Regions from separate parts of the Streptomyces sp. NPDC101181 genome, predicted to be linked through region 2. Evidence: riboswitches for the same ligand, from Rfam matches in the RefSeq annotation. Region 2 holds a riboswitch; each other region holds the start of a gene.

The links. A riboswitch is a leader RNA that binds a small molecule or an ion and turns the genes downstream of it on or off. The one in region 2 is predicted to bind cyclic di-AMP.
Region 1: it holds a riboswitch for cyclic di-AMP, as region 2 does, so the genes downstream of both, ACIRRU_RS20460 (transglycosylase SLT domain-containing protein) here and ACIRRU_RS29305 (M23 family metallopeptidase) in region 2, are expected to answer to the same signal.
Region 3: it holds a riboswitch for cyclic di-AMP, as region 2 does, so the genes downstream of both, ACIRRU_RS27665 (transglycosylase family protein) here and ACIRRU_RS29305 (M23 family metallopeptidase) in region 2, are expected to answer to the same signal.
Region 4: it holds a riboswitch for cyclic di-AMP, as region 2 does, so the genes downstream of both, ACIRRU_RS11630 (M23 family metallopeptidase) here and ACIRRU_RS29305 (M23 family metallopeptidase) in region 2, are expected to answer to the same signal.

What each region holds. Positions count from the first base shown of each region.
Region 1 is NZ_JBIWOX010000013.1:156,346-160,954, forward strand. Features, by position in the region: gene ACIRRU_RS20455 (FAD-dependent oxidoreductase) at 1-1,269, opposite strand, end outside; cyclic di-AMP (ydaO/yuaA leader) riboswitch at 1,722-1,909, shown strand; gene ACIRRU_RS20460 (transglycosylase SLT domain-containing protein) at 1,915-2,748, shown strand; gene ACIRRU_RS20465 (helix-turn-helix domain-containing protein) at 2,839-4,362, opposite strand; gene ACIRRU_RS20470 (SAM-dependent methyltransferase) at 4,527-4,609, opposite strand, start outside.
Region 2 is NZ_JBIWOX010000030.1:18,413-23,021, forward strand. Features, by position in the region: gene ACIRRU_RS29300 (PrsW family glutamic-type intramembrane protease) at 1-514, shown strand, start outside; gene ACIRRU_RS29305 (M23 family metallopeptidase) at 564-1,595, opposite strand; cyclic di-AMP (ydaO/yuaA leader) riboswitch at 1,607-1,759, opposite strand; gene ACIRRU_RS29310 (PP2C family protein-serine/threonine phosphatase) at 1,969-3,192, opposite strand; gene ACIRRU_RS29315 (MerR family transcriptional regulator) at 3,342-4,088, opposite strand; tRNA gene ACIRRU_RS29320 (tRNA-Met) at 4,226-4,299, opposite strand; gene ACIRRU_RS29325 (short-chain fatty acyl-CoA regulator family protein) at 4,379-4,609, opposite strand, start outside.
Region 3 is NZ_JBIWOX010000024.1:88,648-93,256, reverse strand. Features, by position in the region: gene ACIRRU_RS27675 (cytochrome P450) at 1-1,056, shown strand, start outside; gene ACIRRU_RS27670 (transglycosylase family protein) at 1,270-2,298, shown strand; cyclic di-AMP (ydaO/yuaA leader) riboswitch at 2,589-2,770, shown strand; gene ACIRRU_RS27665 (transglycosylase family protein) at 2,776-3,495, shown strand; gene eno (phosphopyruvate hydratase) at 3,842-4,609, shown strand, end outside.
Region 4 is NZ_JBIWOX010000006.1:103,784-108,392, forward strand. Features, by position in the region: gene ACIRRU_RS11620 (M16 family metallopeptidase) at 1-531, shown strand, start outside; gene ACIRRU_RS11625 (pitrilysin family protein) at 558-1,928, shown strand; cyclic di-AMP (ydaO/yuaA leader) riboswitch at 2,148-2,314, shown strand; gene ACIRRU_RS11630 (M23 family metallopeptidase) at 2,330-3,145, shown strand; gene ACIRRU_RS11635 (GntR family transcriptional regulator) at 3,367-4,068, shown strand; gene ACIRRU_RS11640 (HPr family phosphocarrier protein) at 4,232-4,513, opposite strand.

The DNA of each region.
Region 1 (4,609 bases), on a different contig from region 2:
CAGCTTGTGCCAGCCCTCCCACGTCGTGAAGCGGACGCCGCGGCTCTCCAGGAAGGTCTCGACGGCCTCCGGGGCGGGCGCTGCCGGTTCGGGCAGCCGGCCGGCGGCGCGGTCCTCCAGGAGGCAGGCCACGGTCTCGTTGGCGTCGCCCTTGGTGTGCCCGATCAGCCCGATCGGACCGCGCTTGATCCAGCCCGTGACGTAGACGGAGGCCATGTGCTCGTCCCCGGCGATGACGCGGCCCGCCTCGTGCGGGACGGTGCCGGAGTCCACGTCGAAGGGGAGCTTGGACAGCTCCTCCGAGTAGTAGCCGACGGCGCGGTAGACGCTCTGCATGTCCCAGTCGGTGAACGTCCCCGTACCCCGGACGTTGCCGGTGCCGTCCAGCTCGGTGCGCTCGGTGCGCAACGCCGTGACCTCGCCGTTCTCACCGAGGATCTCGACGGGGGACTCGAAGAAGTGCAGGAACAGCTTGTGCGGGCGGTCGCCGACATCGCGGATCGCCCAGTTCTCCAGGGTCTGCGCGACCATGTTGGCCTGCTTGTTCTCCCGCCGGGTGGCGATGGAGCCCTCGTCGTAGTCGATGTCCTCGGGGTTGACGATGACCTCGATGTTGGGGGAGTGGTCCAGCTCCCGCAGTTCCATCGGGCTGAACTTGGCCTGGGCCGGGCCACGCCGCCCGAACACATGCACCTCCAGCGCCTTGTTGGCCTTGAGGCCCTGGTAGACGTTGTCCGGGATCTCGGTCGGCAGCAGCTCGTCCGCCGTCTTGGCCAGGACCCGGGCCACGTCCAGCGCCACGTTGCCGACGCCGAGGACGGCGACCTTCTCCGCGGTGAGCGGCCAGGTGCGGGGGACCTCGGGGTGACCGTCGTACCAGGAGACGAACTCGGCCGCGCCGTAGGAGCCGTCCAGCTCGATGCCCGGGATGTCGAGGGCCCGGTCGGCCTCCGCGCCGGTGGAGAAGATCACCGCGTCGTAGAAGGACCGCAGGTCGTCCAAACCGATGTCGTCGGGGTAGGAGACGTTGCCGAAGAGGCGGATCTGCGGCTTGTCCAGCACCTGGTGGAGGGCCTTGACGATGCCCTTGATCCGGGGGTGGTCGGGAGCCACGCCGTAACGGATCAGGCCGAAGGGCGCGGGCATGCGCTCGAAGAGGTCGATGGAGACCCCCGGGTCCTGGCAGACCTCGGATTTGAGCAGCGCGTCCGCAGCGTAGATACCGGCGGGGCCGGCTCCGACAATGGCGACGCGGACGGGGCGTGTCATGGGCGTGGTGATCCTTCGGGGCGGGCGAACGCGGGCAGGTACAGCGTACGTCGGAGGTAAGGGTGGGCTTACTAGCCTCCACCTCACACCGTAAGCGATCGCCCGGCGGACCGTTCGGCCGACCCCGCCGAACCTGTCCGGTATGACCGTTTCGGTTGGTCGGTATGGTCGATTTACCGTTTTTGAAACGCTCATCCTTAAACATGCTATTGGGACTTTTGAGGACTTTTGCCCGTGCGTTTCTCCGGCCTTGTCCTGGGAAGTGGCGAGCGTCACGTCGTGGCGCGCGGACGAGTATCCGGAAGGTTCGGTTCCCTTTGGTGCGGGGAAAGTTGACGGCGTGACGGGACGGCCCCCGGAGCGCATTCCCTTTTTTCGATCATGCGGAGAAAGGGAATTGCGGAATGCGGGGCTTGTTCCGCTCGCCGTTTCTCGCCTACGGTCGCCGCAATCCGGATGGAACGCCGAATCCTGCCGCCGTCCGGTAATCCGCTACCCACTCGCGTACGGCAGGAGCGGGGGACCCAGGTAAGTCGCCGAACCGTCACCGGAACGGCTTGGGGTGAAGTCGCGTCTCCACGCGGCCAGACATCTCCCGTCTGAACCCGACAGCTCACCTCGCAGGCGCCGGAGAGGAAATCCCCCATGCCCGCACAGGGTAAGCATCGTCGTCCCAAGTCCCTCCCGTCGATCCGCGGCCTCGCCGCCGTGACCACGGGCGGAGCCGTCCTCGCCCTCCCGGTGATCGGCGCCACCACCGCCGCCGCGGCCCCCGCCCCGGCCGCCGTACCGCACCAGGGCACGCCCGCCGCGGCCGCCGCCCCGGCGAATTCCGCCGCGAAGTCCGCCGTGAAGGCCGCGCCCGCCCAGCATTCCGTGGCGTCCGGAGAAACCCTTTCCAAGATCGCTCGCGAATACTCCGTGAGCGGCGGCTGGAAGAAGCTCTACGAAGGCAACCGGAAGGTCGTCGGCGGGAATCCCCACCTCATTCACCCGGGTGTCACGCTGACCATCACCGCCAAGGCCGCCGCCCCGTCCGGCGACACGGCGGACAAGGCCGCGACGGGCGGCGCCCGCGGCGCGTCGGCGGAGCGCGCCGACCGTTCGGAGCGCGCCGCGGCCCCGGTCGCCCAGGCCGCCGAGAAGGCGACCACGTACTCCGACGACCTCGACGGCTGGATCCGGGAGTCGCTGGCGATCATGGCCGAGCGCGGGATCCCCGGCAGCTACGAGGGCATCCACCGCAACATCCTGCGCGAGTCCTCCGGCAACCCCAACGCCATCAACAACTGGGACTCCAACGCCGTCAAGGGCACCCCGTCCAAGGGTCTGCTCCAGGTCATCGACCCGACCTTCCAGGCCTACCACGTGCCCGGCACCTCGACCGACAGCTACGACCCGGTCGCCAACATCACCGCGGCCTGCAACTACGCCGCCGACCGCTACGGCTCGATCGACAACGTCTTCGGCGCCTACTGATCCGGCCGCTTCGACCCACCGGACCACACAGAGGGCGGTGCCACCCCGGGGACGGGGGGCACCGCCCTTCGCCGTCGGCCGCTCGCGCGCTCAGACCCGCCGGTAGGTTCGGCCGCCGCGCCGGGGCAGGGTCCGCGGGTCGTCCCCGGCACCGGTGGCCTCGGTGGTCCTGAGCGCCAGATGGAGTTCGGCGCGGACCGCGGCGTCGTCCAGGTTCCGGTCCAGGCGCTCGGCGCACTGGGCGAGCCAGACCGTCAGGGTGGTGCGGTGGACGTGGAGTTCGGCCGCGGCCGGGGCGGTCCGCGCCCGGTGACGCAGCCAGCAGGCCAGCGCGATCCGCAGCCGCGGTTCGAGACCGCCGACCAGTCCGGTGGCCCAGGCGAGGGCGGGCGCGGTGTCCAGGACCCCGGGCGGCAGCGTCTCCAGCCGGGCCCGGCCGGACGGCCCGTCGGCCGCGTCGCCCCCGGCCGCGTCACCCCCCGGCGGGGTCCGGGCCGGGCCCTCCTGCCCGTCGGCGTGACCGGTGCCGGGACTCTCACCGGACACGGGCGCGCGCAGGGCCAGGAGGAGATGGGCCCGCACGGTGACGTCGTCCAGGTCCGCGTCCAGCAGGGCGGTCAGCTCACGCAGCCGGGACCGCAGGGTGCCGGGGGAGAGGCCGAGGGTCGCGGCGGCACGCGGGGTGCTGCCGGTGCGGAGCCAGACCAGGAGCAGATGCCGGTGCTCCGGGGCGAGCGGGGTGAGGACGGCTCTCGCCCACCGGCTGTAGGAGCCGGGCTCCAGGAAGCGGGCCAGGAAGGCGGCGTCGGCCGGGACGACACGGTGGGCGGGGGTGGCGTTGTGCCGGGCGGCGGCCGCCTCCGCGTGCGCGGTGGGCATCTCGGCCAGTGGCAGCGGACCGGCGAGGCCCGCGAGGAGATGGTGGCGTTCGCCGACCCGGGAGACCAGCCGGAGGATGCGTCCGTCGTCCCGCCCGCAGTGCAGCTCGGCGACCAGGAGCTCGCCGTCCAGCTCGCCGATGAGGACGCAGGAGCCGCCGTGTCCGGCGAGGGTGGGGCGCGCGGCCCGCCAGAGCACCTGGTGGGCGGTGGGGATGTCGGGGCCGGTGAGCCGGTAGACCGTGACGTGGGTGAGGCCGTCGGCGCCCAGGGTGTTGGTGACGGCGGTGAGGTGGCCGCCCAGGAGCAGCCGGAGCAGCGCGCTGTGCAGCCGCATCTGCTCGGCGCGCAGTTCGGCGGCGCGTTGCCCGCGGACCTCCAGCAGGGCTGCGGTGGTCGCGGCGACGAGGTCGGTGTGCTCGGCGGACACCGCGGACGACGGGTGCAGGACGAGGAGCGCCCCGGCCGCCGGACGCAGGACGTGATGCGGGTGGTCCCGGGGGTGGGCGGCGGCCTGGACGCCGGTGGCCGCCGCGACGGCCGGGGTGCTGTAGACGGCACCGGCGATCGGGTCGGCCAGCACCGCCGACCCGCCGATCAGGGTCGCGGCCTCGCTGATCAGATGGGCGCCGGAGCGCGTCGCGGCCCGCATCAGCCGGACCGTCGCCGCCTCCCGCAGTTCACGGGCGCGCGACGGATCGGCTTCGAAGGGCTCTGCCGTTCCTCTGGTGCTCATGCTGCGCGCCTCTGCGGGCCGAGCGCGCCGCGCCCCCGGGCGATCCGGGTGCGCGGCGCGGCGGTTGCGGACAGGGTCGAGGGGATGGCCCGTACCGGTCGGACCGGATCAGGGCGTGGCGCCGGACCTCGCGAGCCCGGTGCGGCCGGCGGGACGCATTCCCCCTACGGGACGCGGGCGACGGCGCCCCACCCGGCCCGCGCCGTGGTGGTGCCGGTGTTCGCGTCGGGCCGCCAGTTCGGCCAGG
Region 2 (4,609 bases):
ACCGCGGGCGCTCTCCTCCATGCGCGCCCGGGGCGTCGCCCGCGACCTGGCCCGCCACTGGCAGCGGGACCGGACCCGGGGCCGGGCGGCGGCCCGCGCGGTCGCGGAGTACGAGTCGTTCGCGACGTCGCTCGCGGGCCTGCGCCGCCGGGCCCGGCACGGCGCGGCGGGAGAGGACTTCGCCGCCCGGGAGCGGGAGCTGCTGCACCATCTCTGGCAGCGCCGCGACATCGCCGCCCCGGCGCTCACCGAGGCCGCCCGCCTGACGGCCCGCCCGCACCACGGCTACCGGCACGCCCCCGCGCACGCGTACGGGCAGCACAGGCCGGCACACGGACAGGAACACGGGCCCGGGTACGGGCCCCAGGGGAGCCACCCGCCGACACCGGGTCAGGGGCACGGGTACGGCCCGGGGTACGCCCCCGGACAGGCATACGGATACGACAACGGCTACGGAAACACCAGCGGCTACAGCCACGGCTACGGGCAGGCGAACGAGTACCGGCAGCCCTGACGTCGGGGGGTGAGCGTCAGGACTGCCGGTCTCCGGGATGCCTCAAGGCTCAGACCGCGAGGCCCTTGCCGCTCAGCCAGGCCAGCGGGTCCATCGCGGAGCCGCCCGCGGTGCGGACCTCCAGGTGGAGGTGGGTGCCGGTGACGTTGCCGGTGGCGCCCATGCGGCCGATGGTCTCGCCGGTGGTGACCTTCTGGCCGACCGAGACGTCGATCGACGACTGGTGGGCGTACCAGATCTCCGTGCCGTCATCGAGCTGGAGCACCGTGCGGTAGCCGTACGAACCGGACCAGCCGGCCGACGTGATCGTGCCGCTGTGCACGGCCTTGAGCGGCGATCCGGTGGAGCCCGCGAAGTCGAGGCCGGTGTGCTGCCCGGAGGACCACATCGCGCCGGACTGCCCGTAGGTCGAGCTGATGGTGTACGAGGAGGCGGGCAGGGAGTAGCTGGCGGCCAGCTTGGCCAGGCGCTCGGCCTCGGCCTTCTTCCTGGCCGCCTCCTCCGCCTTCTTCTTCGCCGCCGCGGCCTTGGCCGCGGCCTCGTCCTGCTGCTTCTTCGCCTCGTCGGCCGCCTTCTCGGCCGCGGCCCTCTCGGCGGCGGCCTTGGCCTCGGCGTCGGCGCTCGCCTGCTGCTGCTCGGCCTGCTGGAGGATGCGGGCGCGCAGCGCCTCACCCGCGCCGGTGCCCTGCTCGGCCTCGGCGGTGGTGAGACCGGCGGTGGTGAGCGGGGCGGAGGCGGCGACCGGGGCGGCCTCCACGTCGCCGGACATGAACGACCCGACGCCAGGAAGGGACTTGGCGTCGGGAAGGTTGTCCGCGATGGAGTCGGGAAGAGAGATGGAGACGGGTGCCTTGTCCTGAGCGGTGGCCATGCCCCCCGCTCCGACGGCCGCTATGACACCGACCCCGAGGACGGTGGAGCTGCGGGCCAGACCGCGCTGCTTGGCTACGCGGTGCCTGCCGCGTACGGGGCGGATGGTCTCCTCGGTGGGATTCCACTCCCCCATGGACCGCTCCGCGCCGCCGTAGATGTCGGCGGTGAAGGGTGAAACCGCCTCAAAGGCAGGCTTGTTGGACGCCACGTGGGCGCGCTCCTTTCCTTCCTTCTCGCCTACCGGGTTAGCTGACGGGTTCGGAGCAGGAAGGTCTCCTACGGGCCCCTCCGCCTCTCGCGAGACGCAGGCGTCCGATTCACCCCATGTACGTGGTTCCCCGGTTCCCTTGCGGAATTCGGCGCTCGCGCGCGGCGCCGTCCTGACGACGGCTGGGACGACCGCGCTGCGTTATCGAACGTTAATAGACACCCGGGCTCCATTCCAAGCTGTTCCTCCTGATCATTAACGCACTCGCCGAGGACGTACGCGTCAGAAGCGGGGTGAATCGGGCGACTTGCCAGCACCTTGACCACACCCCTTTTTCTGACGTTACGTCAAACGTTATGCGGAGCGGCGCGCCTCAACTACGCACCGTGTCATCGCCCCGGCCCACGATCCGCACCGTCGTCCGCCGCTCCGGCTGCCCCTCCGCCGGCCGGCCGACCGCGAGCAGCGCCATGTCGTCCGTGGACCGCCCCCCGGTGTGCAGCCGTACGTCGTCGGTCAGCGCCGACAGCAGCTCCTCGGGCCCGGGGAAGATCCGGCCGCGCAGCCGGGCCGCGGGATCGTAGAAGACCCCGGTCGCGTCCCGGGCCTCGGACAGGCCGTCGGTGAACGCGAGGAGGGTGGCCCCGGCGGGCATCGCCCACTCGTCGGACCGGTCCGGCCACACCCCCAGGTCCATCCCCAGCGGCAGCGCGGGCGTGGAGGGCGCGAGCACCCTGAGGGCGCCGTCCGCGTGCAGCAGGATCGGTTCGGGGTGCCCCCGGTTCACCAGGCGCACGGTGGCGGCCCCGGGCGGGATCTCGGCCAGCAGGGCGGTGATGAACCCCTCCATGGCGTCCAGCCCGTACCGCCGGGTCCCCTCGCGCGCCAGCGCCCGCTCCAGCCGCTGCGCGACCCCCTCCAGCGAACGCTCCTGCTCGGCGGCCTCCCGGAACGCCCCGATGATCACCGCGACCGCCTCGACGGCGTCCAGCCCCTTGCCGCGTACGTCGCCGACGACCAGCCGGACCCCGTACGGGGTGTCCGCCACCGCGAACAGGTCGCCGCCCACGAACTCGTCCGCCTGCGCCGCCTCGTACCGGGCCGCCACCTGGAGCCCGCCGATCCGCTCCGCGGGCGTCGGCAGCACGGCCCGCATCGCGGTCTCCGCGATGACCCGGGCCGAGGCCAGCTGCTCGTTGCTGCGGCGTACGACGCCGTTGATGAGGAGGGCCAGCACCGCGGCGGTCAGCACGGTGATCATCTCGATGATCGGGACCACCTGGGTGGAGGTCCCGTCGGCCAGACGCATCGTGATGACGGCGATGACGGCGGCGATGCCGGTGCGGACGGTCCGGGACCGGGAGAAGAACGGCGCGGCGATCAGCGGGGCCGCCACGAACAGCGGGACGGCGGTGAAGTTGGGCGGGGCCAGCGAGTCGAAGACCAGCCCGCCGAGGATCAGCAGGGCCGGGAGCATCCGGACGAACCGCCGGGTGCTCCTGCTGCCGGGCGTCACCACGCCCTCCGGGGACCCGAACACCGCCCGCCCCAGACCACCGGCGCTCCCGGCCACGCCCCCGCGCCGCTCCTCGGCCATCCCCACCTGTGCACTCCTGCCCGGTCCACCCACGGCTGCGGACGGTACCGCGCCGCGTCCAGGCTCACCGGAGCCGCGCCGGGCGGCGACCGCTCATCGGCCGAATAGGGGGAAGCCGAACGAAGCCCCACCCATCCGGGCCGACCGGGTCAGTCGGAGAGCCGGTGGTGCGCGTAGACCGTCAACGCGTCCCGTACGAAGGCGGCGGTGCCGTCCCCGTGACGATCGTAGTTCTTGGCGAACCGGGGGTCGACGACATACATCTCCGCGAGCCCGGTCACGTACGAGCGGCTCGGCTCCTTCGCCGCCGACAGCCACGCGCAGTGCCGCCGCGCGATCTCCTGCGCCTCGGGGCCGTCCGGGGCGAGGCCGCGCTCTCTGGCCCGCGCCCAGTCGCGCGCGATGGCGTCGTGCCCGGCCCGGAACGCCTTCCTGCCGTCCTCCCCCAGCGAGCGCCACCAGCGGTCCCCGTCCTCGTACGCCGCCCTCCCCCAGCGCTCGGTCACCTCCTGCTCGTGGACGGTGTGGTCGAACCCGTCGAACACTTCCTCGGCCATGAGTTCCTTCCCCTCCCGGGTCTTGTGGAGAGTGGTCCGCACCGAGGCGATCTGCCGCCCGATCCGCGCCTGCTCCTGTTCGAGCAGCCGCAGATGGGCCCGCAACGCCACCGCGGTGTCCCGCTGCCCCTCCAGCACGTCCTTGACGGCGGGCAGTGACAGCCCCAGCTCCCGCAGCAGCAGGATGCGCTGAAGCCGGACGAGGGCATCCTGGTCGTAGTAGCGGTAGCCGTTGCTCCCGACCCGGCTCGGCGCGAGGAGACCGAGGTCTCCGTAGTGCCGGAGCGTGCGGCTGGTGGTTCCGGCTTTCCGGGCGATTTCCTGGATGGACCACTCCATGCCGGAAACGCTAGATCTTTACGTAACGTCAAGGTCAAGCCGGAACGCCGAGCTTCCGGGAAACGACCGGGAACGGCTCGGGTACGGAAACGACTCGGGCCCGGCACGCTGTGTGCGTGCCGGGCCCGGATCTTCAGTAGCGGGGACAGGATTTGAACCTGCGACCTCTGGGTTATGAGCCCAGCGAGCTACCGAGCTGCTCCACCCCGCGTCGGTGAACACCACTCTACGCCATCGAAACGGCTGCTCCGACCAGGTGTCCCTCCGGGGCGGTGTGACGCCCGTCGCCGTCAGGGCGCCGGGCGGGCCAAGGCGCCCCTCCCGCCCCGGGGGCCCGCGCTCTCCACCGGATACGGCACGTACGTCCGCCGGTCCGGGTCGATCGACAGGCGGCCGCCGGCCGGGGGCCGGGCCCGTTGGGCGCAGTCACGGCGTTCGCAGATCCGGCAGCCGAGACCGATCGGGGTCGCCGCCCGGGGGTCGTCCAGGGCGACGCCCTCGGCGTAGACGAGCCGGTGGGC
Region 3 (4,609 bases), on a different contig from region 2:
GCCAAGGGGAAGACCGGGATTCCGGGGGAGCGCAAGGCGGACCTGATGACGCATCTGCTCAACATCGACCCGCCGGACCACACCCGGCTGCGCCGGCTCGTCTCCAAGGCGTTCACCCCGCGCCGGGTCGCGGAGTTCGCGCCCCGGGTGCAGGAACTGACGGACCGGCTCATCGACGGGTTCGTGGAGAAGGGGGAGGCCGACCTGATCCACGACTTCGCCTTCCCGCTCCCCATCTACGCCATCTGCGACCTGCTCGGCGTCCCGCCCGAGGACCAGGACGACTTCCGGGACTGGGCGGGCATGATGATCCGGCACGGCGGCGGGCCGCGGGGCGGGGTCGCCCGGTCGGTGAAGAAGATGCGCGGCTATCTCGCCGAACTCATCCACCGCAAGAGGGAGAACCCCGGCGACGACCTGATCTCCGGCCTGATCCGGGCCAGTGACCACGGCGAGCACCTCACCGAGAACGAGGCCGCGGCGATGGCGTTCATCCTGCTCTTCGCCGGTTTCGAGACGACGGTCAACCTCATCGGCAACGGTACGTACGCCCTGCTGCGCCACCCCGCGCAGCGGGCCCGGCTGGAGGCCTCCCTGGCGGCGGGGGAGAGCGGGCTGCTGGCCACCGGGGTGGAGGAACTGCTCCGCTTCGACGGGCCGGTCGAGCTGGCGACCTGGCGGTACGCCACCGAGGCGCTGACCCTGGGCGGGCAGGAGATCGCCGCGGGCGACCCCGTGCTGGTGGTGCTGGCGGCGGCCGACCGGGACCCGGAGCGGTTCGCCGCTCCGGACACCCTGGACCTCGCGCGGAGTGACAACCAGCATCTCGGCTACGGGCACGGCATCCACTACTGCCTGGGGGCTCCGCTGGCGCGGTTGGAGGGGCAGGCCGCGCTGGCCACCCTGCTGAGACGGCTGCCGGGGCTGCGACTCGCGGCGGAACCCGCCGATCTGCGCTGGCGCGGCGGACTCATCATGCGCGGACTGCGCACCCTGCCGGTCGAGTTCGCACCGGGTCACCGCCTCGCCGAAGGTGACACTCTGTCAACTCTGTGACTTTCACGTGATCTGCGCTGCATCGACTTGTGACACACGTTCGAGTCCCGCTAGGTTCACGGTTCAACGCGTCGGCCGCTCGCTGCCCACGCGTCACTTGTGCACCTGCGCGCACGCGGGTTCGTACGGTTCCGCGGCGCGCTCGGGCCCGTACGTCTCTCCGCCGCACGGTGCCCAGGTCACTCGCTCGTCAGTCGCACGGAAGGCAAACCCATGGGCTCCGCGAACGGCAGACACCGCCGGCCTCGCCAGGCACCGGCCATCGTCGTCGCCGCAGGCGTGACGGGATCGGCCATCGCCATCCCGCTGCTCGGCGCGAGCGGCGCACACGCCGCCGAGGCCGCCACCTGGGACCGGGTCGCGGAGTGCGAGAGCGGCGGCACGTGGAGCGCCGACCTCGGCAACGGCTACTACGGCGGGCTCCAGCTCTCCGAGGAGACCTGGTCGGCGTACGGCGGTACCGCGTACGCCCCCCGGGCCGACCTCGCCAGCCGCTCGCAGCAGATCGCCGTCGCCGAGAAGGTCCTCGCCGACCAGGGGCCGAAGGCGTGGCCCAGCTGCGCGGTGATCTCCGGCCTCGCCGTGGACGGCGGCCTTCCGGGCGTCGACCCGGGCACCGCCCCCTCGCCGGAGCCGACGGCCTCCCCGACGGACCGGGCGGATGAAGCTGACAAGTCGGCCAGGTCCGGCGATCGCGGCGAAAGCAGCAGTAGCGACGAGAGTGACAAGTCCGGCAAGACCGGCACGTCCGGTAGTGCGGGCGGTGACAGCGACAGCGACAGCGGTACGGGTGCGGAGCGCGGCGCGTCCGACCCCTCCGCCTCGCCTTCCGCCGAGGCCCCCGACGCCTCGAAGCCCTCCGACGCCCCGGACGGCAAGGCCGGGAGCGGCGGCAAGCACCGGGGCGCCCCGGCGTCCGAGGAGGCCGACGGCGCGGGCCAGGACGGTCCGCGGGAGTCCGGCCGGCACGCCTCGCGGGGCGAGGGTGACGGACGGGACGGCGGAGCCGCCGAGTCCGGTGACTACGTCGTGCGGCCCGGGGACAACCTCTGGGCGATCGCCGACGCGCAGGAACTCCCCCAGGGCTGGACCGGTCTGTACGAGTCCAACAAGGACGTCCTGGGCTCCGACCCGGACCTGATCCTGCCCGGTCAGAGCCTGGACCTGGGGCTGGAGCAGGGGGCTGACGAGGGCGCCGCCGAGGACGCTTCCCCAAGCGCCGAGGTGCCCGCCGCCAACTGAGTTCAATTCGGGAAAACACCCTGAAATCCCGGGTAGTTCAGAGACCTATGTCCACTTTTGTTCGAGTGAGACATGGGTCTCTTTGCTTCAACTGGTGACCCTCGCCCGGCCCGTTCGCGCGTATCGCCTCCGACCTGCGAAAACGGCCGGTAACCCGCCGGGAGTTCGAGTCGAATGACCCCTATGTCCATTTTTGAATGTCGGGGTTGCCTGTGTTTACGGTCTAAGCCGCTCGCACCGCGGGCCCCGTCGACCGTCACGCCGAATCCTGCCGTCGGTCGAAGGGAACAGACGCGTAAGCGCCGTAGGCAGGAGCGGGGGACCCAGGTAGGCCGCCGGGTCCGTACAGCCTCTCGAAGGACGGGGACGTACGGAAACGGCTTGGGGTGAAGCCGAGCGCAAGGTCGCGCGGCCGGGCAACTCATCAGCCCGAACCCGACAGCTCACCTCGTAGGCGTCGGTGAGGAGATTCGTTCCATGCTGCTGAACAGCAAGGGCAAGCACCGCCGCCCGTCCAAGGCCGTCCGTCTCGCCACCCTCGCGGGTGTCACGGGTGCCGCCGTCGCCGTCCCGCTGATGGGCGCGACCAACGCCTCCGCCGCCTCCGTCTCCACGTGGGACGCCGTCGCCCAGTGCGAGTCCGGCGGAAACTGGTCCATCAACACCGGCAACGGCTACTACGGCGGGCTCCAGTTCTCGCAGTCCAGCTGGGCCGCCGCCGGTGGCACGCAGTACGCCGCGCGGGCCGACCTGGCCTCCAAGGACCAGCAGATCGCCACCGCCGAGAAGCTTCTCGACATGCAGGGTCCGGGCGCCTGGGCCTGCGCCGGTGCGGGCGGTCTCACCAACGACGGTGTGGACCCGGGCGTGAGCCCCGGCGGCTCCGGCCAGTCGCAGAGCAAGCCCGAGCGCCAGGCCGAGCAGCCCACCACGCGCTCCCAGCAGCGCACCGCGCCGCAGGTCGAGAAGAAGGCCGAGAGCCCCAAGGCCGAGAGCAAGAAGACCGTCACCACCCCGACCGGCCAGAAGGTCAAGAAGGGTGACGGCGAGTACAAGGTGAAGAAGGGCGACACCCTGAGCAAGATCGCTCAGAAGGAAGGCGTCAAGGGCGGCTGGAGCAAGCTCTTCAAGCTGAACGACGACATCGTCCAGGAAGCCGACCTGATCTTCCCGGGCCAGCAGCTCCACCTGAAGTAATCCGCCGTCTCTCCTCCCCGGAGGGAGGGCGTCCGGCGGCTCCCTCCCTCGCACGGCTCTCCCCGGCCCGGCGCGCTCACACCCCCCGGTGCGCGCCGGGCCGAGGTCGTCCGCGGCCGGGGCGCACCGGGGGAGCCGGGGCCGGTTGCGTTCACCTCTTGTCGGCAAGACGTGTTACCGGGCAGTAGATTTTTGGAGTTTTGTCCCGTCATGTGCACCCTCGGGTCCTTTTTCGTCCCAGGAGACGGGCGCCCGGCCGACCGAGGCGGCCGGGCCGGTTAGGCTCGTGTCGCAAGGCCACAGTGACCCCGCACCACCAGCGTCAGATCCCAGAAGGAGATGCCTCGTGCCGTCCATCGACGTCGTCGTAGCCAGGGAAATCCTCGACTCCCGGGGTAACCCCACGGTCGAGGTCGAGGTCGGCCTCGACGACGGCAGCACCGGCCGTGCTGCCGTTCCGTCCGGCGCCTCCACCGGAGCGTTCGAAGCCATCGAGCTCCGCGACGGTGACCCCAACCGCTACCAGGGCAAGGGTGTCGAGAAGGCCGTCCTCGCCGTCATCGAGCAGATCGGCCCGGAGCTGGTCGGCTACGACGCCACCGAGCAGCGCCTCATCGACCAGGCGATGTTCGACCTGGACGCCACCGAGAACAAGGCCTCGCTCGGCGCGAACGCCATCCTCGGTGTCTCGCTGGCCGTCGCGCACGCCGCCTCCGAGGCGTCCGACCTGCCGCTCTTCCGCTACCTCGGCGGCCCGAACGCGCACCTGCTGCCCGTTCCGATGATGAACATCCTGAACGGCGGGTCGCACGCCGACTCCAACGTGGACATCCAGGAGTTCATGATCGCGCCCGTGGGCGCGGAGTCCTTCTCCGAGGCCCTGCGCTGGGGCGCGGAGGTCTACCACACGCTGAAGAAGGTCCTCAAGACCAAGGGCCTGTCCACCGGCCTCGGCGACGAGGGCGGCTTCGCCCCGAACCTGGAGTCCAACCGCGCCGCCCTGGACCTCATCGTCGAGGCCATCAAGGAGGCCGGTTACGTCCCCGGCCGCGACATCGCGCTCGCGCTCGACGTCGCCGCGTCGGAGTTCTACAAGGACGGCGTCTACGAGTTC
Region 4 (4,609 bases), on a different contig from region 2:
ACCGTGCTCGGCGGCGGCGAGTCCTCCCGCCTGCACAACCGCCTCGTCCGGCGCGACCGTACGGCGGTGGCGGCCGGGTTCGGGCTGCTGCGGCTCGCCGGGGCGCCCTCGCTGGGCTGGCTGGACGTGAAGACCTCCGGCGGCGTCGAGGTCGGGCAGATCGAGACCGCGGTCGACGAGGAGCTGGCCCGGTTCGCCGCCGAGGGACCCACCCCCGAGGAAATGGAGCGGGCCCAGGCGCAGTTGGAGCGCGAGTGGCTCGACCGCCTCGGCACGGTCGCCGGGCGCGCCGACGAACTGTGCCGCTACGCGGTCCTGTTCGGCGACCCGCAGCTCGCGCTGACCGCCGTGGGCCGGGTCCTGGACGTCACCGCGGAAGAGGTGCGCGCGGCGGCCCAGGCGGCCCTGCACCCCGACAACCGCGCCGTGCTGGTCTACGAGCCCATCGAGCCGTCCGAGGAGACCGAGGGCGGCCCGGAGGCCGCGGCGGACACCGAGGGCACCGACGCGCACGAGGGGGCGGACAAGTGAGCGACGCCGCCACGACTGGAGTAGCCATGGACTTCCACCCGCAGCCCACCGCCGGCACCGCCCGCCCCTGGGCCTTCCCGGCGCCCGAGCGCGGTGCCCTGCCCAACGGGCTGACCGTGCTGCGCTGCCACCGCCCCGGCCAGCAGGTCGTGGCCGTGGAGATCTTCCTGGACGCGCCCCTGGCGGCGGAGCCCGCGGGCCTGGACGGCGTGGCCACGATCATGTCCCGGGCGCTGTCGGAGGGCACCGACAAGCACAGCGCCGAGGAGTTCGCCGCCGAGCTGGAGCGTTGCGGCGCCACGCTCGACGCGCACGCCGACCACCCCGGTGTCCGGGTCTCCCTGGAGGTCCCGGCCTCCCGGCTGGCCAAGGCCCTCGGGCTGGTCGCGGAGGCGCTGCGGGCCCCGGCCTTCGTGGAGAGCGAGATCGAGCGCCTCGTCGGCAACCGCCTCGACGAGATCCCGCACGAGCAGGCCAACCCCGGCCGCCGCGCCGCCAAGCAGCTCTCCAAGGAGCTGTTCCCGGCCACCGCCCGGATGTCCCGCCCGCGCCTGGGCACCGAGGAGACGGTCCGGCGGATCGACGCGGCCGCGGTGCGCGCGTTCTTCGACGCCCACATCCGCCCGTCCACCGCGACGGCCGTGATCGTCGGCGACCTCACCGGTATCGACCTGGACGCGCTGCTGGCCGAGAGCCTCGGCGACTGGTCGGGCGACGCGGGCCAGGCCCGCCCGGCGGAGCCGATCACCGCGGACGACACCGGCCGCGTCGTCATCGTGGACCGCCCCGGCGCGGTCCAGACCCAGCTGCTCATCGGCCGCATCGGGCCCGACCGGCACGAGAGCGTGTGGCCCGCGCAGGTGCTCGGCACGTACTGCCTGGGCGGCACCCTCACCTCCCGGCTGGACCGGGTGCTGCGTGAGGAGAAGGGCTACACCTACGGGGTGCGTGCCTTCACCCAGGTGCTGCGGTCCTCCGGCCCCGACTCCGGCGGCGCGGCCATGCTCGCCATCAGCGGCTCGGTGGACACGGAGTCCACCGGACCGGCGCTGGAGGACCTCTGGAAGGTGCTGCGGACGCTGGCCGCCGAGGGGCTGACCGACGCCGAGCGCGAGACGGCCGTGCAGAACCTGGTGGGCGTCGCCCCGCTGAAGTTCGAGACCGCCGCCTCCGTCGCGAGCACCCTGGCCGACCAGGTCGAGCAGCACCTCCCCGACGACTACCAGGCCCACCTCTACGCCCGGCTCGCCGAGACCGGCACCGTGGAGGCCACCGCCGCCGTGGTCAACGCCTTCCCGGTGGACAAGCTGGTCGCGGTCCTGGTGGGGGACGCGGCGCAGATCGCGGAGCCCGTCAGGGCGCTCGGCATCGGAGAGGTGTCCGTCGTCACCGGCTGACACGGACCGGCCTGCCAGGCCGAACGGGACCCCGGCGAACGAAAGTTCGCCGGGGTCCTCCCTTTTGCCCGATTAATGCGGTTAGCACGTTTAGTAAGGCTATGCGCGGTCCGTCCTGTGGGATGCGCGACAAATGCCCTGGTCCGTTTGGAGCGGGGAAGGCGGCCCGCTTAGCGTCGGCTCCGCTGTCCGTCACCCGTTCGCCGCAGCCGCGGCGCCGGGCAGCCATCGCCGAGTCCCCGTCAGGCGCGAGCCTGGGGAGCCGGGGACCCACGCAGTCCCTGGGGTGAATCGGGGAGCCGTGCCGTGAACCGGCGTGGTGCTCCGTAGGAGACCTTCCTGCTCCGAACCCGTCAGCTAACCCGGTAGGCGAGAAGGAAGGAAAGGAACCAGCCCCTCTCATGGCGTTCACCCGTGCCACCGGGAAGCACCGTGCCCCGAGCCGTCTCACGCGCCGGAGCGCCCAGGCCGCCGGGATCGCGGCTCTGGCCACCACCGGAGTCATCGGCTCGCTGTCCTCCCCGGCCCTCGCCGCGGACACCGACACCGCCCGGACCGCCGACACCGGCCTCACCCAGGCCATCGCCCTCGACGCCACCCTCGCCGAGCAGATCGACGCCCAGGCCCAGGCGCAGAAGCAGCGGGCCGATGAGGTGGCCCGGGCGAAGGCCGAGGCCGCCGCCGAAGCCAAGGCCGAGGCCGCGAAGGCCAGGGCGAAGGCGGAGGCCGAGCGCAAGGCCGAGGCCCGCGCCAAGGAGATCCGCGAGGAGAAGGCCCGTGCCGCCCGCGCCGCCGAGCGCGCCCGGCAACTCGCCTTCCACCTGCCGGTCGCCGGATCCCACGTCACCACCGGCTACCAGTCCGGCGGTTCGCTCTGGTCCTCCGGCAGCCACTCCGGCGTGGACTTCATGGCCGCGTCCGGCAGCTCCGTCGTCGCCGTCGGCGCCGGGACGGTCGTCGAGGCGGGCTGGGGAGGCGCGTACGGCAACAACGTCGTGCTCCGGATGGCGGACGGCACGTACACCCAGTACGGCCACCTCTCCTCGATCGGCGTCACCGTCGGCCAGAGCGTCACGTCCGGCCAGCAGATCGGCCTCTCCGGCTCCACCGGCAACTCCACCGGCCCGCACCTGCACTTCGAGGCCCGCACCACCCCCGACTACGGCTCCGACATGGACCCCGTCGGCTACCTCCGCGCCCACGGTCTGAACGTCTGACCCCACCCGCGCCCCCCGCCCACCGAAGGCCCCGACTCCCCGCCGGGGCCTTCGGTGATTGTGCCGGAGCCCGCGCACCGGGGTATCCGGCCGACCGCTGTCCGGCCAAAAGATATCCATGGATTCCGACCCCCCATCGGAAATTCCGGCGGATTGCCATAGAGTCACGGAACAGACGTCGGGTGGCCGCGTTTCGCGGGGATTAAGGCGGAGGTCCGGACATGCGTATTCCCGCTCATTCGGTGTGCACGGCAATCCGTGACGACATCGTCTCCGGTGTCTACGAGCGCGGCGGCCGCCTCACCGAGGAACTGCTGGCCCGGCGGTACGGGGTCTCCCGCGTCCCGGTCCGCGAGGCGCTGCGCACCCTGGAGTCGGAGGGCTTCGTGGTCACCCGCAGACACGCCGGCGCCTGTGTCGCGGAGCCCACCGAGCAGGAAGCGGCCGATCTGCTGGAGGTGCGGACGCTGCTGGAGCCGCTGGGCGCCGCGCGGGCCGCGCAGCGGCGTACCGACGCCCACCTCAAGGTGCTGCGCGGACTGGTGAGGCTGGGCCAGGAGCGGGCCCGCCGGGGGGAGGGGGAGGACCTGCGCTCCCTGGGCGGCTGGTTCCACGAGACCCTCGCGCAGGCTTCCGGCAGCCCCGGTCTGATCGCCCTGCTCACCCAGCTCCGGCACAAGATCGCCTGGATGTACACGGTCGAGCAGCCCGCCCGACCGGCGGAGTCCTGGGCCGAGCACGGCGCCATCGTGGACGCCGTGGCGCGGGGCGACGCCGAGCGGGCCAGGGCCCTCGCCGCCCATCACGCGGAACGCTCCACCGCGGCCCACCGGCTCCGCCGGCCGGACAGGAACGCGCACCGCCCGGCTTCCCGGGTGAGCACTTCGCAACACGGCCTCAACATTGCGAGTGGCCGCCATTAACACTTGCGCCGTATACAAGAGAAAGCGGCGACCGGGAGCGGTATTCGCGCTGCCCGGAATTCGGTTTTCCGGCTTTTCCCGGGAAAAGCGAAAGAGCCGCAGACCCCTGAGGGGGCTGCGGCTCTCGTGCGGGCGAACGGCTCGGACGGTCCGGCGAACGGCGTCAGACGGTCTCGGGAAGCTCTTCCAGTCCCTCGGCGACCAGCTTCGCCAGCCGGTCCAGGGCGGCCTCGGCGTCGTCCGCGTCCGAGGCGAGCACGATCTCCTCGCCGCCCTGCGCGCCCAGGCCGAGCACGGCGAGCATGGAGGCGGCGTTCACCGGGTTGCCGTCGGCCTTGGCGATCGTCACCGGGACGCCGGACGCCGTGGCGGCACGGACGAAGATGGAAGCGGGGCGGGCGTGCAGGCCCTCGGCCCAACCGACGTTTACGCGGCGCTCAGCCATGGTTCTGCCCTTCACATATCAACGGTTGTCTAGACCAGTCTCTCATGCGGTGCGCGGTGCCGTGCCCGGCCTCCCGTCCGGCGCTGCGTCCCGGGG